DNA from 4 places in the Serratia sp. MMO-28 genome. Region 4 is predicted to be linked to each of the others. Evidence: predicted binding sites of a transcription regulator. Region 4 holds the regulator's gene; each other region holds the start of a gene.

Region 1 (4,764 bases), on a different contig from region 4:
AAGGCCGCTCTCCAGCGCACTGCTGAGGCGGGAAATACGTTCTGCCAGAAGGGGTGATGACGCCATAAATAATCCGCGTTGTCCGTGGGTTAAGGCCAGTTTAGTTGGCGGTTAATCAATCTTGCTGCAGAATTCGATGATAAACCACCTTTTTCTAAAAGACATAGCCTGTTGATTAGTATTATTTTTCTGTTATCAACAGGATATCTGGTTCACATTTTGTTGATTTTTAGCGGCAGAGATAAGGATGGGTAACCACGATAAATGGTGCATACTGTGCGCCTTTTATCTCCTTTGTCTTTCAAGCCATGGCATCATCGGTTGCTTAATTGCGCTTGAAATCCATTCGGGAACGTGGGCGTAACGGATCATTAAGAGCCCGTATCTTTAGCTTGGTGCGGATGTAACGGCTGACGGATGTTCCAGTAAAAGAAACGAACTATGAGCACAGAGCGTAAACAGTCTTTATCGGCGGTAACCTTGGCGGCTATCGGGGTGGTTTACGGCGATATCGGCACCAGCCCTCTCTATACCTTGAGAGAGTGTTTCTCCGGCCATTATGGTTTTGATGTCCGTCCAGATGTGGTTTTTGGTTTTCTTTCCCTGATCTTCTGGATGCTGGTTGTTATCGTTTCCCTGAAGTATCTCACCTATGTGATGCGCGCAGATAACGCCGGTGAAGGCGGTATTCTGACGTTGATGTCGTTGGCCGGGCGCAATACCTCGCCGCGCACAACCTCATGGTTGGTGATCCTTGGCCTGATTGGCGGCAGTTTCTTCTACGGTGAGGTGGTGATCACCCCGGCAATCTCGGTGATGTCGGCCATCGAGGGGCTGGAAATCGCCGCGCCGTCGCTTGATCCTTACATTGTACCGCTGTCGATTCTGGTGCTGACCTTATTGTTCGTTATTCAAAAGCATGGCACCAGCAGCGTCGGTAAGCTGTTTGCTCCGGTGATGTTGCTGTGGTTCATTGCCTTGGCTTTGCTGGGTTTACGCAGCATTATTGATAATCCCGAAGTGCTACAGGCGTTGAATCCGAAGTGGGCGCTGAACTTCTTTATTGAATATAAGAAAGTCTCGTTCTTTGCGCTTGGTGCGGTGGTGCTGTCGATTACCGGCGTAGAGGCTCTGTATGCTGATATGGGGCATTTTGGTAAATTCCCGATCCGCCTGGCCTGGTTTACGGTAGTACTACCTTCCCTGGTGCTTAACTATTTTGGTCAGGGGGCGCTGCTGTTGAAAAACCCTGAGGCGATCAAGAACCCTTTCTTCCTGCTGGCACCTGACTGGGCGCTGATTCCGTTACTGATCCTGGCGACCTTGGCCACGGTGATCGCCTCGCAGGCGGTGATTTCTGGCGTATTCTCTCTGACACGGCAGGCGGTGCGTTTGGGGTATCTGTCGCCGATGCGTATTATCCACACCTCTGAGATGGAGTCGGGCCAAATCTATATTCCGGTCGTCAACTGGATACTGTACATCTCCGTCGTGCTAGTGATCGTGGGCTTTGAGCATTCAGGTAATCTGGCCGCCGCCTACGGTATTGCCGTTACCGGCACCATGGTATTAACCAGTATTCTTATCACATCGGTAGCGCTTAAAAACTGGCACTGGAACCGCTTCCTGGTGTTAGGCACCCTGACTATCCTGCTGATTATTGATGTGCCGATGTTCTCTGCCAATGCGCTGAAACTGTTCTCTGGTGGTTGGCTACCGCTGACGTTGGCGCTGGTGATGTTCATTATCATGACTACCTGGAAAAGCGAGCGCTTCAGCCTGCTGCGGCGTATCCATGAGCATGGCAATTCCCTTGAGGCGATGATTGCCTCGCTGGAAAAATCCCCGCCGGTGCGCGTGCCTGGCACCGCCGTGTTTATGTCCCGTGCGATCAACGTGATCCCCTTTGCGCTGTTGCATAACCTAAAGCACAACAAAGTGCTGCATGAGCGCGTGGTGATATTGACGTTGCGTACCGAAGACGCGCCTTATGTGCACAACATACGCCGGGTAACCATTGAACAACTGTCGCCGACTTTCTGGCGGGTGGTTGCCAGCTATGGCTGGCGTGAAACCCCGAATGTGGAAGAGGTATTCCACCGCTGCGGTTTGGAAGGGTTGCCGTGCCGAATGATGGAAACCTCGTTCTTTATGTCACATGAGTCGCTGATCCTGACCAAGCGGCCATGGTATCTGTTCCTGCGTGGTAAACTGTTTATTGCCCTGAGCCGCAACGCACTGCGCGCGCCCGATCAATTTGAGATCCCGCCAAACCGCGTTATCGAACTGGGAACCCAGGTCGAGATATAACGTTTTAAAGGCTCAGCTCATCAACTGAGCCTTTTTCTTTGTATCTTTGTCGACTGCGAGCGAAACGTTTCGATTGCGATCACATTTTTGCAACTTCACCATTGCCTTCCCCTGTTGTTTTTTTAAACTCTTCAACGAGCGAAACGTTTCGCTGTTGGAGTGAGAACATGAAAAAAGGCGTACTACTGAATTCTGATGTTTCTGCCGTGGTGTCCCGCCTCGGTCATACCGATCAGATCACCATTTGCGATGCGGGGTTGCCGATCCCGGCAGGAACGCAGCGTATCGATCTGGCGCTGACCCAAGGAGTACCGACGTTTTTACAGGTGGTCGGGGTGGTCACACAGGAAATGCAGGTAGAAAACGCTATCCTGGCGGAAGAGATAGTTAAACAAAATCCGTCGCTCCATGAAGCGTTATTAGCTCAATTGCAACAACTTAGCCAACACCAGGGAAACACCATAAGCGTGAGCTATATCAGCCACAGCGAGTTTAAAACACAAACCGAGCACAGCCGAGCGGTGATCCGCAGTGGAGAATGTTCGCCATATGCCAACGTCATTCTCTGCTCCGGCGTCACTTTCTGAGGCATCTATGCAACCGTTACTGCAACTGCAAGGGATCGATAAAGCCTTTCCCGGCGTCAAAGCGCTTTCGGGTGCCGCTCTCAGCGTCTATCCCGGTAGGGTGATGGCGCTGGTGGGGGAAAACGGCGCCGGGAAATCCACCATGATGAAAGTGCTGACCGGCATCTATAGCAAAGATGCGGGCAGCCAGCATTTTCTGGGTAAAGAGGTGGTGTTTAACGGCCCGAAAGATTCTCAGGAAGCGGGTATCGGCATCATTCATCAGGAACTGAACCTGATCCCACAACTGACCATTGCCGAGAATATTTTTCTTGGCCGTGAGTTCGTTAACCGTTTTGGCCGCATTGACTGGAAACGCATGTATGCCGAGGCAGACAAACTGCTGGCACGCCTGAATCTGCGCTACAGCAGCCATCGGTTGGTGGGGGAATTGTCGATTGGCGATCAGCAGATGGTCGAAATTGCCAAGGTGCTGAGCTTCGAATCGAAGGTCATCATCATGGATGAACCCACCGACGCGCTGACCGATACTGAAACCGCTTCTTTATTCAACGTCATCAATGAGCTGAAAGCCGAAGGGCGCGGCATTGTTTATATTTCCCACCGTCTGAAAGAGATCTTTGAAATCTGCGACGATGTCACCGTGTTCCGTGACGGCCAGTTTATTGCTGAACGCCCGGTCGCCGAGCTGCAAGAAGATTCGCTGATTGAGATGATGGTGGGCCGTAAGCTGGAAGAGCAGTATCCGCGCCTGAATCTGCCGCGCGGTGAAAAACGTCTGCAGGTCAGCCATGTCTCTGGCCCGGGCGTTCACGACGTCAGTTTTACCCTGTATCGTGGCGAAATTTTGGGCGTCGCTGGCCTGATGGGGGCCGGGCGCACAGAGTTGATGAAGATTCTGTACGGTGCGGCACCGCGTAACAGCGGCATCGTGAATCTTGATGGCCATGAAGTCGTCACCCATTCGCCGCAGGACGGGTTGGCAAACGGCATCGTCTATATTTCTGAAGATCGCAAGCGCGATGGCTTGGTGCTGGGGATGTCGGTGAAGGAAAACATGTCGCTGACCGCCCTGCGCTATTTCAGCCGCCGCGGTGGCAGCCTGAAACACGCTGACGAACAGCAGGCGGTGGGCGATTTTATCCGTCTGTTCAATGTTAAAACGCCGTCAATGGAACAGCCGATTGGCCTGCTTTCTGGTGGTAACCAGCAGAAAGTGGCGATCGCCCGCGGGTTAATGACCCGGCCAAAGGTGCTGATCCTTGATGAACCCACACGTGGCGTCGATGTCGGTGCCAAGAAAGAGATCTATCAGTTAATCAACCAGTTCAAACAGGAAGGGCTGAGTATCATTCTGGTGTCTTCGGAAATGCCGGAGGTGCTTGGTATGAGCGATCGCATTCTGGTGATGCACGAAGGCCACCTCAGCGGTGAATTCCCGATTGAACAGGCCACTCAGGAAGTGTTGATGGCAGCGGCCGTCGGCAAGCAATACGGCGTAAAGCAGGAGTAATCAGATATGAGTTCCCAGACTATCACAGCTAAGCGCTGGTTCAGTAAAGAGTGGCTGCTAGAGCAGAAATCACTGATCGCGCTGTTGGTGCTGATCGCTGTGGTGTCTTCAATGAGCCCGAATTTCTTCACCGTCAATAATCTGTTTAATATTCTGCAGCAAACGTCGGTGAACGCCATTATGGCGGTGGGCATGACGCTGGTGATACTGACTTCCGGTATCGATTTGTCGGTAGGTTCATTGCTGGCGTTGACCGGTGCGGTAGCGGCGTCGATCGTCGGCTTTGAAATCAATGCGGTGGTCGCCGTGGCGGCCGCCTTGGCGCTGGGGGCCGCTGTGGGGGCCTGTACCGGA
Region 2 (4,764 bases), on a different contig from region 4:
CTCCAGGTGAGCACCTTGACGGCATCGTTGGCATTACCTTGCAAGCTCGCCGGGCGATAGAACAGCTTGATGCGGTTACGTAAAACGAGCCGCACGCGGTTGTTGTCTTCTTTGGCGGGGACTTCCAGTACGTTGAGCCAAAACAGGGATTCCCTGTCCATCGGTAGGTTGTTACCGGTATAGATGAGGCGCAGCCGCTGGCCTTTACCGGGATCGACACGGCTGATTAGCGGGCTTAACAGAAACGGGACTTTGAGGGTTTCTGGTTTGGCGTCGGCATTGCCGTCATCAATCCAGTTTTGCAGCACCACCGATGTTGTCCCCACATTATCGACCTGAAGGCTGACATCTTGGGCATTCGACAGATAAATCACGCGGGTGCCGTTCAGCGCGACACTGGCCGGGGCAGCGCTGCTGAACAGGGCGAGCATGGCAAAAATACAAGCCTGACGTATAGTGGGCGAAAAAAGTTTCATAGAACACTCCTGACGCAGAGGCTGGGGTGGTTACTGAATAGAATAGACCACGTTGGGTTTTGTAAAGCGGAGGTGAAGGGGTATTTCCCCCCGTAAAGGAGGTGATTGGCTATACCCGTCATACTTTAGGTGGCGACGTATTTAGGGTACAGCCTGAATCTGTGGGAGGAGAATTACCGGTTTAACCTCTGCTGCGCCCAGGCCAAGCCACTTTGATACTCGGCTGGCAGCAAAGGAGCCAAGGCTTGCAATGCCTGCTGCAACGACGCGCTGTTGGGATCGTTAAGGTTCAGGTGCCCAACTTTACGGCCAGCGCGTACCTCTTTCTCATACCAGTGCAGATGCACCAAGGGCAGAGCCAGCCATTGCAGATTCACCGCCGTGCCAATCAGGTTGACCATCACCGACGGCGTATTGACCACCGGCGTCGGCAACGGCAAGCCGAGAATAGCACGCAAATGCAGCTCAAACTGGCTGATCGACGCGCCGTTCTGCGTCCAGTGCCCGCTGTTGTGCACCCGCGGTGCCAGTTCGTTAATCAACAGGCGATCGCCGACGATAAAACACTCCATCGCCATCACGCCAACGTAGTTCAGCTCATTGAGAATTGCCGACAGCATCTGCTCGGCCTGCTGCTGCAGCGCCGGGTTGGGCTGTGGCAGAACCACGCTGGTGCGCAGGATGCCGTCTTCATGCAGATTGTGGGTCAATGGATAGAAGACTGAGCGGCCATCATGGCCGCGCGCGCCTACCAGAGACACTTCGCCAGAGAAATTGATCCCTTGCTCAACAATACATTCGCCGTAGGCATCGGCCGGTAATTGGCTTTCCTGGCCCGGGCGCAAACGCCACTGCCCACGGCCGTCGTAGCCACCGACGCGGCGTTTGACGATCGCCAATTCCCCTAAATTCGCAAACGCCTGTGGCCATTGATCCTGGCTTGCCAGCAGTTGCCACGGGGCGGTAGCCAGATTAAGTTGATCGAGCAGCTGTTTTTGCGTCAGGCGATCGGCCAAGCGCGGGAAGATATCGCGGTTGACGAAGCTGCTGTGGGTGGCGAGTTCGCGCGTCAGCGCGGTTTCCGGCCAACGTTCGATCTCTGCGGTGATCACGCTGTTCTGATAGGGCACCGCTTCCGGCTCGGCATCAAGGCCCACCGGATACACCGCTATGCCCAGAGGTTCGCCAGCCTGGCGCAGCATGCGCCCCAGTTGGCCGTTACCCAGTACGCAAACCGGCTTCATGCTTCCTCCCGCGGGTCTGGGTGGTTCAACACCTCATTGGTCTGCGCCTGGCGCCAGGCGGCCAGACGCTGGGCCAGCGCGGCATCGTGCAGCGCCAGGATCTGTGCCGCCAGCAGCGCGGCATTGGCCGCACCGGCTTTGCCAATCGCCAGCGTGCCGACAGGGATCCCGCGTGGCATCTGTACGATCGAATACAGGCTATCGACACCGCTCAAGGCGGCGCTTTGTACCGGAACACCCAGCACCGGCACCAGCGTTTTTGCTGCCAACATGCCCGGCAGGTGCGCAGCCCCTCCGGCACCGGCGATGATCACGTCAAAACCGATAGCGCTGGCGTGCTCGGCAAAGCTGAACAGTTTGTCTGGCGTGCGATGGGCGGAGACGACTTCGACATGGTACGGGACATCAAGCATGGTCAGGACTTCGGCCGCGAACTGCATGGTGGCCCAGTCACTTTTTGATCCCATTACAATTGCGATTTTAACCTCAGCGTTACTGGCTGAAGCAGCGTTGGCTCCCATGGGGTATGGCTCCTGTCGTTGTACAGAGGTCGGCCCGGCAGGCCGGATGAGGGCGTAGAGCATATCATGGGGGCACAGCGAGGAAAACGGTTGCGTCGCGGGTTTTTGCTGCCAACGCACCGGCAAGATGTCAGAAAGGGAATTGAATCAGTTCAACGGCATCGGGCGTGACTTTGATCATTGAGCCCTCCTCGTGCCAGGCCCCTAGCACCGCACGTTGGGCGTTGCCGGTGCTTAGCGCCAGCGAGTGGATTGCCGGGCGATGGGTGTGCCCGTGGATCAGCCAGTGCACATTATTGCGCAGCAGCGCTTGCTCAACGGCCTGCGGGTTGACGTCCATGATCGCGGCAGACTTGTGCTGATTGCTCTGCTGGCTGCGCGCGCGCATTTGGGCGGCGATCTTCAAACGCCAGCGCAGTGGCAACGCCAGGAACAGTTTCTGGATCCAGGTGTTATGCACCTTACGGCGGAATTCCTGATAGGCGTGATCGTCGGTACACAGGGTATCGCCGTGCATGATCAGGACTCTGCGGCCATACAGCTCAACCACCTGTTGTTCCGGCAGCAGGATCATACCGCTGGCCTGGGCGAAACGATCGCCGAGCAGGAAATCGCGGTTGCCGTGGATAAAGTAGCAGGGAGTGCCCGCCGATTGCAGCGCGTTTAACGCGGCGGCGATCTCTGCGTGCAACGGCTCAGGATCGTCGTCACCAATCCAGGCTTCGAACAGATCGCCCAGAATGTATAACGCGTCGGCGTGAACGGCTTCACGCTGCAAAAAACGCAGAAAACCGGCAGTGATTGCCGGTTCCTGTGCGCATAAATGCAAGTCTGCGATAAACAGCGTGCTCATGCGGTGCGATTACTCGCTGAAGGTGACGCTGGTGATCACTACATCTTCCACCGGCACGTCCTGGTGCATGCCGCTGCGGCCGGTTTTCACGCCTTTGATTTTGTCAACGACGTCCATCCCTTCGGCCACTTCGGCGAATACGCAGTAACCCCAGCCCTGCGCGTTTTCGCCACGGAAGTTCAGGAAGTCGTTATCCACCACGTTGATGAAGAACTGTGCGGTCGCAGAGTGCGGATCGTTGGTACGCGCCATCGCCAGGGTGCCACGGGTGTTTTTCAGGCCGTTGTTGGCTTCGTTTTTGATGGTGGCTTTGGTGTCTTTCTGACGCATACCGGGTTCAAAACCACCGCCCTGCACCATAAAACCGTTAATCACACGGTGGAAGATGGTGTTGTCGTAAAAACCTTCACGGCAGTAGCTCAGGAAGTTTTCAACGGTAACCGGCGCTTGGTCTGCGAAGGTTTTGATAACGATGTCGCCGTGATTGGTGTGGAAAGTAACCATAGTTTTTAGTCCTAACAATGAAGTGATATGCCATATGACGTGAGCGATCAGACCGGCTTTATAACATATCTCAATGAGTGAGTCAGTAAGCGAACCCTTGGGCTGAACTCTGATTTTATGCCGCTTTCTGCCGCTGAAATCAGCAATCCTTGGCCATAACCTTGCATTGCCGCCGCCTTCGGGTTTCAATACGTAGGTTAACCCGATCAACATTGCACACCACGGAATGCCCTGATGCTAAAGATCTTCAATACCCTGAGTCGTCAAAAAGAGGAATTCAAACCTATTCATGCCGGTAAAGTGGGCATGTACGTGTGCGGGGTAACCATTTATGACCTGTGTCATATCGGCCATGGGCGTACTTTTGTGGCGTTTGACGTGGTGGCGCGTTATCTGCGTTATCTCGGCTATTCGCTCAACTACGTGCGCAACGTCACCGATGTAGACGACAAAATTATCCGCCGCGCGGCAGAGAACGGCGAAACCTGCGATCAACTGACCACGCGGATGCTGGCAGAGATGCATGCGGATTTTGACGCGTTGCTGATCGAGCGCCCGGATCTGGAACCGCGCGCTACGCACCATATCAATGAAATTATCGACATCACCGAGCGTTTGATCGCACGTGGGCATGCCTATGTCGCCAGCAACGGCGATGTGATGTTCTCTATCGACAGCGATCCGGACTATGGCCTGCTGTCACGCCAGGATCTGGAGCAGTTGCAGGCCGGGGCGCGCGTTGAAGTAGACGACGTGAAACGTAACCCGATGGACTTTGTGCTGTGGAAGATGTCCAAGCCCGGCGAACCGAGCTGGGAATCCCCGTGGGGCCCAGGCCGCCCAGGCTGGCACATTGAGTGTTCGGCGATGAACAGCAAACAGCTCGGCACCCATTTCGACATCCATGGCGGCGGTTCCGATCTGATGTTCCCGCACCATGAGAACGAAATCGCCCAGTCCAGCTGTGCGCATGACGGCCCGTACGTCAACTACTGGATGCACTCCGGTATGGTGATGATCGATAAAGAGAAGATGTCCAAGTCATTGAACAACTTCTTCACCATCCGCGACGTGCTGGCGTATTACGATGCAGAAACCGTGCGTTATTTCCTGATGTCTGGCCACTATCGCAGCCAACTGAACTACAGCGAAGAGAACCTGAAGCA
Region 3 (4,764 bases), on a different contig from region 4:
AAGTTGGACTATCCGGTGAGTATGGGGGGCTATCAGCATCCGCGCGATCCGAATCAGCCGATTGGCCTGCACATGGTGTATGTTCCTACTTTGGCGGGCAGCGGCCTCAGCCCGCGTGAGCAATCGCGTAAAGGGCGAGCCTTGCTGTTGGGAACCCCTTTTGAGGTCCATGAACAGATGATCCGTGAACAACTGCAGGGCATGCTGGGTGCTGCCGGGTTTGACCATCAGCGTGATATTCAGGCGATCACCGTTAACCGCTGGTCACATGGTTATTCGTACTTCCTCAATGGCATGTTTGATGATGAAGACGAAGCAAAAAAAATTATTGAAACGGCACGGCAGCCGATCGGCAAGATCGCGATTGCCAATTCAGACTCCGACTGGAGCCCGTATGCCAATTCGGCCATCGATCAGGCCTGGCGTGCAGTGAATGAACTGGCCTACGGCAAGGTTGCCGTTAAGGAGGGAGCATGAGTCTGCGCCCGCTGTATCTGATGTTGCTGTTGGCCGCAGGCTTGGCTCAGGCCATGTCTGCGGGGGAATACGTTGCCAAGGCGGGCGACTGCACCGCCTGCCATACCCTGCCAACTGGCAAACCCTTGGCCGGCGGGATGAAGTTCCCCACCCCTCTAGGGGATATCTATGCCACCAACATCACGCCCGATGCGGTGCACGGCATTGGGGCCTATAGCTTTGCAGAGTTCGACCGCGCGATGCGCCAAGGCATTGCCAAAGATGGCCACCGATTGTATCCGGCAATGCCCTACACCTCTTATGCCAAAATGAGCGCAGAGGATATGCGTGCACTGTATGACTACCTGATGCATGAGGTTACGGCGCAGCCCGTAGCCAACCGAGAAAGCGATATCAGTTGGCCGCTCTCTATGCGCTGGCCATTGGCGGTATGGAACAGCCTGTTCCATGAGGATCAACCCTATCAGGCAGATAGCAAGCAAAGCGCCGAGTGGAATCGTGGAGCCTATCTGGTGCAGGGGCTAGGCCACTGCGGCAGCTGTCATACGCCGCGCGGCTGGGCCATGCAGGAAAAAGGGCTGGACAGCAAAACGCCAGAGTTTTTGAGCGGGGCGGAGCTGGACGGTTGGTATGCACCGAGCCTACGTGGAATGAAGCAGGATGAGGTGGTCTCCCTGCTGAAAACCGGGCGCAGCCAGCATGCGGCGGTGGCTGGGCCGATGAGCGACGTGGTGACGCACAGTACCCAGTATCTCAGCGATGCCGATCTGAGCAGTATTGCGCTTTACCTGCATAGTTTGGCGGTGACAACGCCGAAAACAGCCAATGTGCCGTCTGCCGCTACCAGCGTGCTGGAAGCGGGCAGGCAGACCTATGCCACCTATTGCGTTACCTGCCACGGCGACTCAGGGCAGGGCAGCGATCGCGTGATTCCTGCTTTGGCTGGCAACTTGACGGTGACGGCAGAGAATCCGTTGACTGCGCTGCGCGTGGTACTGGAAGGTGCGCATACCCCAATTACTCAACAGGCCACTACCGTGATTATGCCAGGCTATGGCTGGACGTTGACCGATGCGGATGCTGCGGAGTTGATGAGTTACTTGCGCGGCAGTTGGGGCAATCAGGCTGCGCCAGTCACGGCCGATCAGGTGAAGGCGGCTCGTGCGTTGAAAGCACAGTAAAGCCACAGGGTGCGGTTGATGCCGCACCCTGACACCCTGCTTACAGCACTTTATGTGGGCCAAAGCATTCGTAGTGGATGTGCTCGGCTGCGACGCCCATTGCCAGCAACTGCTGGGCAACAAACTGCATAAACGACACCGGGCCACAGAAGTAGTAATGCATCTGCGGGTGATTCAGTGTGCTATGCAACGGGCTGAGATCCATCAAGCCGCGGCTGTGGTAGTCACGGCCAGCCACATCGTCAGCGCCAGGTTCGCGATACCAGACATGACGGCTCAGGTTTGGCATGCGCTCGGCGATCGCTGCCACTTCGCTGGCAAAGGCGTGAACCGCGCCGTTCTCTGCAGCATGCAGCCAATGAATCTCGCCCTGATGCTGCTTAGCGTACAGGCTATTGAGCATACCCAACATCGGTGTTTGGCCAACGCCAGCAGAAATCAGCGTCACCGGTGTGGTGGGCTCAACCTCCAGGAAGAAATCACCGTGTGGCGGCGCGACATGGATCACGTCACCTTCTTTGGCCTGCTGATGCAGGAAGTTGGAAACCGCGCCCTGATCCTCACGTTTTACCGCGATACGGTAATATTCACCGTTCGGCGCAGCAGTCAGCGAATATTGGCGTATTTCCTGATGCTCCAGGCTGGCATCGTTGATATACACCGCCAGATACTGGCCCGGTTTGAAATCAGCCACTTTGCCACCGTCTACCGGTGCCAACGTGAAGCTGCAAATGACCTCGCTTTCTGGCTGTTTTTTAACGATGCGGAACGCACGCAGATCGCGCCAGCCGCCGTGGTTCTTTTCACTTTCTTGGTAGATCTGGTCTTCACGCTGGATAAAAACGTTCGCTAACACACCATAGGCTTTGCCCCAGGCGTCCAGCACTTCCTGGCCTGGGCTGAGCATTTCGTCCAACGTGGCCAACAGATGGCTGCCGACAATCTGATACTGATCCGGTTGGATGTTGAAGCTGGCATGTTTCTGCGCGATGCGCTCCACCGCTGGCAGCAGTGCCGCCAGATTTTCCAGGTTGCTGGCGTAGGCGCAGATGGCATCAAACAACGCCTGACGCTGATCGCCGTTGCGCTGATTGCTCATATTGAAAATATCTTTCAATTCGGGGTGATGGGCAAACATGCGATCGTAGAAGTGGGCGGTGAGTTTCGGGCCGGTGGCGACGAGCAAAGGAATAGTGGATTTTACGGTGGCGATGGTTTGGCTATCCAGCATGGAAGCGCTCCTTAGGGTGATTTTAATGTTGCATTTAAAATGAATGTTATTGATTTCAACCGGGTTTGTAAATACCCGCGTTGATTGGCGTTTTATCGAACATGAACAAACCGCACAATTACCATGAGTAAAAGTCCGTTGCCAATAAAGGGGCATTGAGTAGCTCAAAGCCTTGCGCTGCCTAAAGCCAATCGTTTGCGTAAAAACCTCTGTCAAGACCTATCCTCGGCAGGGGGAAACAGTTTACACTGTTGCCCAGAACCCAAACGGGTAGTTATTTGGTGATTTAAGTCAGGAGATGCCGGATGTTAAAGCGTGAAATGAACATTGCTGATTATGATGCCGAACTGTGGGCAGCCATGGAGCAGGAAGTGGTGCGTCAGGAAGAGCATATTGAACTGATTGCGTCTGAGAACTACACCAGCCCGCGCGTGATGCAGGCTCAGGGGTCTCAACTGACCAACAAATACGCAGAAGGCTATCCGGGCAAGCGTTATTACGGCGGTTGCGAATACGTGGATATCGTTGAACAACTGGCGATCGATCGTGCCAAAGCGCTGTTCGGTGCAGATTACGCCAACGTTCAGCCGCACTCCGGCTCTCAGGCCAACTTTGCGGTTTATACCGCACTGCTGCAGCCGGGCGACACCATTCTGGGGATGAACCTGGCACATGGTGGCCACCTGACCCACGGCTCACCGGTCAACCTGTCCGGCAAACTGTATAACGTGGTGCCTTACGGCATCGACGAAAGCGGTCAGATCGACTATGACGATCTGGCAAAACAGGCGCAGAAGCACAAACCAAAAATGATCATCGGCGGCTTCTCGGCGTTCTCCGGCGTTGTTGATTGGGCAAAAATGCGTGAAATCGCCGACAGCATCGGTGCTTACCTGTTCGTCGATATGGCGCACGTGGCTGGCCTGATCGCGGCCGATGTCTATCCTAACCCGGTTCCTTACGCGCATGTTGTGACCACCACGACCCATAAAACCCTGGCGGGCCCACGTGGCGGCCTGATCCTGGCGAAGGGCGGTGATGAGGAGTTTTACAAGAAGCTGAACTCTGCCGTATTCCCGGGTGGCCAGGGCGGCCCGCTGATGCATGTGATCGCCGGTAAAGCGGTAGCGCTGAAAGAAGCGATGGAGCCTGAATTCAAGGTGTACCAGCAGAAAGTGGCGAGTAACGCTAAAGCGATGGTAGAAGTATTCCTGGCGCGTGGCTACAAAGTGGTTTCCGGCGGTACGCATAACCACCTGTTCCTGCTGGATCTGGTGGACAAAAACCTGACCGGTAAAGAAGCCGATGCCGCTCTGGGCCGTGCCAATATCACCGTTAACAAAAACAGCGTGCCAAACGATCCGAAGAGCCCGTTTGTGACTTCCGGTATTCGTATCGGTACTCCTGCAGTAACCCGTCGCGGCTTCCAGGAAGCCGATGTGCGTGAGCTGGCTGGCTGGATCTGTGACGTGCTGGATAACATCAACGACGAAGCCACTATCGAACGCACCAAGAAGAAAGTGCTCGATATCTGTGCGCGTCTGCCGGTTTACGCGTAATTACGCTGAGTGGCATACCGAGAAACCCGCTGCGGCGGGTTTTTTTACGCTTATTACAGGCAAACTGTGAACTCCTTTGCACTCTAACCCTTTGAGTGTGAATGAGGATTGCTACAGTGTGTGAGCTCTGTCAAAGTATTGCCCTCATCCCGGAGGGAACATGGTTCTGCAATCAACGCGTTGGCTCGCTCTCAGCTATTTCACCTACTTTTTTGCTTATGGCATTTTTCTTCCGTTCTGGAGTGTTTGGCTAAACGGCGAAGGTATCCCGCCGGAAACTATCGGCATCTTGCTGGGGGCCGGGCTGGTGGCGCGT
Region 4 (4,764 bases):
CAACAGTAAATCGCACTCGGCCAAAATTTTCATTAAGTGACTATTTATCAAGATCATTATGACATGGAGTCAGCATGTACCACCGGGGTTGTCTGCCCATCAATCTCTCCCTTCCCGCGTTGAATCATGTACCCCAAGGCGGCCAGAACAACGGTTGCGACCATTACGGTCACGGTCGCCAGCAGCGGCTGAGTGATAAATGCCGAAACCAACATGCTGGCGATAAAACAGAGCCCCAGTTGCAACGTATTCTGCAATGCCGCGGCTTTACCGCTGTTATTTGGGAAGGGCATCAAGGCATTTGCCACCAGAATCGGGTAACTGGCACCGTTGACCAAGGCCATCAGGCAGAACGGGATAAGCAGGCTGGTTAATGTCGGTTGACTCAGCGTAGCGACCAGATACAACGCCACCATACTTATGCCATAAGCTATCAGCAGCCACGGCAACAGCGTTTTGCCAGAAATGCGGTTTAAGGCAGTGCGGCAACCGTAACCCCCCAATAAAAAGGCCAGCGTCTGCGGAACATAGCTCAGGCCGATATCGTTCGGGCTGTATCCCATATTGCCGAGAATAAAGGGTGAACCGGTCAACCAGGCAAAGAAACTGGCAGAACAGGCAGCAAAGATCATCACGTTGCCGCTGAAAACCGGCGACTTCAGGATTTGCAGGAAGCTGAGGGTGGGTTTTTTATCGGCAGAAGGCACGATTCTGGCCGTTTCTTTCAGTAGCAGGGTGGGAACGAACAATAAAGCGGCAATACCCAGCAGCACGGTAAAAATGGCCCGCCAGCCCAGATGATTCAGCAGCCAGGCACCCACCAGTGGCGCTAACGCCGGAGAAAGGGCAACCAGCGGCATGATGGTGGCGAAAATGCGGTTCACTTTACCATCGCGATAGCGATCCACCACGATAGCCTGCCAGGTCACGGCAGCGGAACAAACGCCAATCGCCTGGATGAAGCGTAATGACCACAGTTGCAGGGCATTTTGCACCCACAACATCCCCAGGCAGCCGAGCGCAAACAGCCCCAGGCCAAGCAGCAGAACCGGTTTGCGGCCCAGATGGTCAGAGAGTGGTCCCCACACCAGTTGAGCAAAGGCGAAACCCGCCAGAAAGATACTCAGGCTGGCGCTGATGGCTCCGGCAGAGATTTGCAAATCCTGTTGCATGGCGCTGAAAGCGGGCAGATACATATCGGTTGCCAGATAGCCCAGCATACTCAGGCCCGCGAGATAAAACATAAATCCAAAATTTTGCATGGTATTTCTCATTAACATTTTCTTATTGCAGGTTTTTTAGCGGCGGCAAGTGTATCCGGCTGGATCTCTGCTTGTGAAACGGTAATATTTGCTAGGTGCTGTTAAAAAAATTGAAGGCAAAAGAAGATGTGGTCTGAATATTCTCTCGATGTGGTTGACGCGGTAGCGCGCACCGGCAGTTTCAGCGCGGCGGCACAGGAACTGCATCGTGTGCCGTCAGCCGTGAGTTACACCGTACGGCAACTGGAACAATGGTTGGCCGTATCGCTGTTTGAACGCCGCCACCGTGATGTGGAACTGACGCCTGCCGGTGTGCTGTTTGTCAAAGAGGCGCGCACTGTTATCAAAAAAATGCTTGATACTCGCCGTCAATGCCAGCAGGTAGCCAATGGCTGGCGCGGGCAGTTAAGAATCGCGGTGGATATTATTGTCAAGCCGCAGCGCAGCCGCCAACTGGTGCTGGATTTTTATCGTCACTTTCCCGATGTGGAACTGATGGTGCAGCCGGAAGTGTTTAACGGCGTGTGGGATGCGCTGGTGGATGGCCGAGCTGAGATGGCGATCGGTGCCACGCGTGCCGTGCCGGTGGGCGGGGGATTTGCCTTTCGCGACATGGGTTTTATGAACTGGCTGTGCGTGGTGAGTGCCACACATCCCTTGGCCTCCCTGACCGGCCTGCTGCGTAACGAGCAATTGCGGCCCTATCCCTCTTTGTTGCTTGAGGATACTTCGCGCAACTTACCGAAACGCGTGACCTGGTCTTTGGATAATCAGCGGCGGCTGACCGTGCCCGATTGGGTTTCTGCTGTCGACTGCTTACGCAGTGGGCTGTGTGTTGGCATGGTGCCCGCGCATCGCGTGCTGCCGTTAGTGCAAAGCGGCGAACTGGTAGCCTTGCAACTGTATGAACCGTTCCCCGCCAGCGCCTGTTGCCTGACCTGGCAGCAGAATGCGCAGTCACCGGCGATGGCCTGGCTGCTGGAGTATCTCGGGGACAGTGAAACGCTCAACCAGGAGTGGCTGAGCGAAGAAGTGCCGGGCAGCGTCGAGGTGCCCGGCACAGGCGCTTAACGGCGGTAGTCGATGAACGGGCCGTCGGCCACGGAGCGGCGCTCGATCAGTTTGGGATGCACTTCAATCACCTGGGATTCTTCACGCTTGCTGATAATGCGATCCAGCAACATGGTGAAAGCCATCTCCCCCAGGTGCTCTTTCGGCTGATGGATGGTGGTCAGGGCCGGGGTGAAATAGCGCGCATTACGCACGTTGTCATAACCGATCACCGAAATATCCTGCGGGACGCGCAGCCCCAGCTCGTCGGCGGCACAGATAGCGCCCATCGCCATAATATCGCCGCCGCAGAATACCGCCGTAGGTCGGTGCTTTTGTGACAGGATCTGGTGCATGGCCTTATAGCCTGAATCGGGCTCAAAATCCCCTTGGACGATCCACTCTTCACGCACGTCTACATTGGCTTCCTTCAGGGCTTTGAGGAAGCCCTGATGGCGGCCGCCGCCGGTGTTGCGCGACAATTGGCCTGGAATCGCACCGATATCGCGGTGGCCGCGTTCCAGCAGATAGCGGCCAGCCAGATAGCCGCCTTCAAAGGCGTTATCAATAATGGTGTCGGTGAAATCCCCGCGTGCGGCGCCCCAGTCCATCACCACCATCGGGATATGGCGATAATCCTCCAACATGCCCAGTAACTGGTCCGGGTATTCGGAGCACATGATCAGCAAGCCATCGACGCGTTTTTGCGCCAGCATCGCCAGATAAGCGCGCTGTTTATCGAGGTTATTGTGCGAGTTACAGAGGATCAGGGTATAGCCTTTGCTATAGCAACTGTTTTCCACCGCCTCGATCACCTCAGCAAAATAGGGGGCTTCGCTTGAGGTGGCAAGCAAACCGATCGACTTGGTGTGATTAACCTTAAGGCTGCGCGCAACGGCACTGGGTGAATAGTGCAGTTCCTTGATCGCCGCCCTCACGGCTTCTTTGGTTTCTTCGGCGACGAAACGCGTTTTATTGATGACGTGCGAAACGGTGGTGGTGGAAACGCCAGCGCGCTTGGCGACATCTTTAATCGTTGCCATGTAAAGAATGACTCCTGAACCCACATGTTACAGCATGTAAGTATGATGTTAATCGTTTGCCTGCGTATACCTATCGTCTCACTGGATATAACCTCTCCAGGGAAGCGGAAGCTGAGTTTTTAGGGCTGAGATCGTAAGCCGTTTGAACAGGAGGGGCATTTTGCCGGTACGCAGTTGTGAACTGCGGATTTTGTCCCATATTGGCGCAAAGTGGAAGATCTATTCAGCATTATAACTTGGGAAATGATAACAAGATTTTAGTCACGAACTGTGTGAAAATGATTTGACGCATTAATCGTGTGGATTTTATGCTTAGCACAGCCAATCTGATAGGGAGTCGTTATGGATACCGATTTGAAGATGTCGTTGATCACCACCGTTTGTGCATTGGCAATGATTATTGTTTTTGGTTTTATCGCAGCATTGAACTAACTTCATAGCAAAAATAATAAAGGCGCAGCATGCTGCGCCTTGTTATCACATCACATCCCGGCCGTTACGCCAGATTCTTTGCCACGAATGCCCAGTTGACCAATGCCCAGAAGTTTTCCAGGTATTTTGGACGCGCATTGCGGTAGTCGATGTAGTAGGCATGTTCCCACACGTCAACGGTCAGCAGCGGTTTGTCTTCACCGGTCAGCGGGGTAGCCGCATTTGAGGTGTTGACGATCGCCAGCGTTCCATCCGCTTTTTTCACCAGCCAGGTCCAACCTGCGCCGAAGTTTTTCACGGCGGCATCGGTGAATTGCTCTTTAAACGCGGCAAAAGAACCGAAGGATTTGGCGATCGCATCAGCAACGGCACCCGTTGGTTCATTGCCACCCTGTGGTGACAGGCAATGCCAATAGAAGGTGTGGTTCCACACCTGCGCTGCGTTGTTGAACACACCGCCGGTAGAGGTCTTGATGATCTCTTCCAGGGTTTTGCCTTCGAACTCGCTGCCTTTCACCAGGTTGTTCAGGTTAACCACGTAGGTGTTATGGTGTTTGCCATAGTGGTATTCCAGGGTTTCTGCAGAAATGTGCGGTTCGAGAGCGTTCTTCTCATACGGTAATGCAGGTAATTCAAACGACATTGCTTTCTCCTTTTTATATACAGCACTATTGTTCCGCTACCCTCCAACCCGATGGCTGACGGAGGAAAACAGAAGGGTTGTGTGTTTTTTATGGACAATAATCTTAGCAACTTTCCGGGTGAAAAAAAGGTTTAAAGCATGTTAAGCGGCTGATTGATTAAAGCATCGGCAGGAAAGGGCGGCTGGCTGAGGGTTCAGCCGCCCTCGTCACCCTTCAAGCCACAACTTGACGTTGCTCGGGTGGGATAAATCAACGGATAGTTTTTGGTGTCACAACCCGGCGAGCACCAATGTAGTGGTTTTGCCAGTAGTCGTTATCCAACTGGCTGACGCG

What was found. Region 4 encodes PurR, which represses purine synthesis genes. Its sites were predicted from a motif close to CANGCAAACGTTTGCNTG; they were not measured.
Region 1: the regulator PurR is predicted to act here: its motif matches at 2,447-2,464, upstream of rbsD (D-ribose pyranase).
Region 2: the regulator PurR is predicted to act here: its motif matches at 2,321-2,338, upstream of purE (5-(carboxyamino)imidazole ribonucleotide mutase).
Region 3: the regulator PurR is predicted to act here: its motif matches at 3,074-3,091, upstream of glyA (serine hydroxymethyltransferase).

What each region holds. Positions count from the first base shown of each region.
Region 1 covers NZ_JBBCVB010000025.1:4,552-9,315, reverse strand. The annotation lists gene ravA (ATPase RavA) at 1-66, opposite strand, end outside; gene kup (low affinity potassium transporter Kup) at 442-2,310, shown strand; gene rbsD (D-ribose pyranase) at 2,478-2,897, shown strand; gene rbsA (ribose ABC transporter ATP-binding protein RbsA) at 2,905-4,410, shown strand; gene rbsC (ribose ABC transporter permease) at 4,417-4,764, shown strand, end outside.
Region 2 covers NZ_JBBCVB010000015.1:52,983-57,746, reverse strand. The annotation lists gene WG891_RS14620 (fimbrial biogenesis chaperone) at 1-476, opposite strand, end outside; gene purK (5-(carboxyamino)imidazole ribonucleotide synthase) at 650-1,720, opposite strand; gene purE (5-(carboxyamino)imidazole ribonucleotide mutase) at 1,717-2,241, opposite strand; gene WG891_RS14605 (UDP-2,3-diacylglucosamine diphosphatase) at 2,372-3,094, opposite strand; gene ppiB (peptidylprolyl isomerase B) at 3,104-3,598, opposite strand; gene cysS (cysteine--tRNA ligase) at 3,833-4,764, shown strand, end outside.
Region 3 covers NZ_JBBCVB010000027.1:66,688-71,451, reverse strand. The annotation lists gene WG891_RS21065 (NAD(P)/FAD-dependent oxidoreductase) at 1-477, shown strand, start outside; gene WG891_RS21060 (c-type cytochrome) at 474-1,658, shown strand; gene hmpA (NO-inducible flavohemoprotein) at 1,699-2,889, opposite strand; gene glyA (serine hydroxymethyltransferase) at 3,195-4,448, shown strand; gene WG891_RS21045 (3-phenylpropionate MFS transporter) at 4,609-4,764, shown strand, end outside.
Region 4 covers NZ_JBBCVB010000044.1:25,506-30,269, reverse strand. The annotation lists gene punC (purine nucleoside transporter PunC) at 57-1,274, opposite strand; gene punR (DNA-binding transcriptional activator PunR) at 1,389-2,333, shown strand; gene purR (HTH-type transcriptional repressor PurR) at 2,330-3,355, opposite strand; gene cydH (cytochrome bd-I oxidase subunit CydH) at 3,698-3,787, shown strand; gene sodB (superoxide dismutase [Fe]) at 3,852-4,430, opposite strand; gene WG891_RS25060 (C40 family peptidase) at 4,681-4,764, opposite strand, start outside.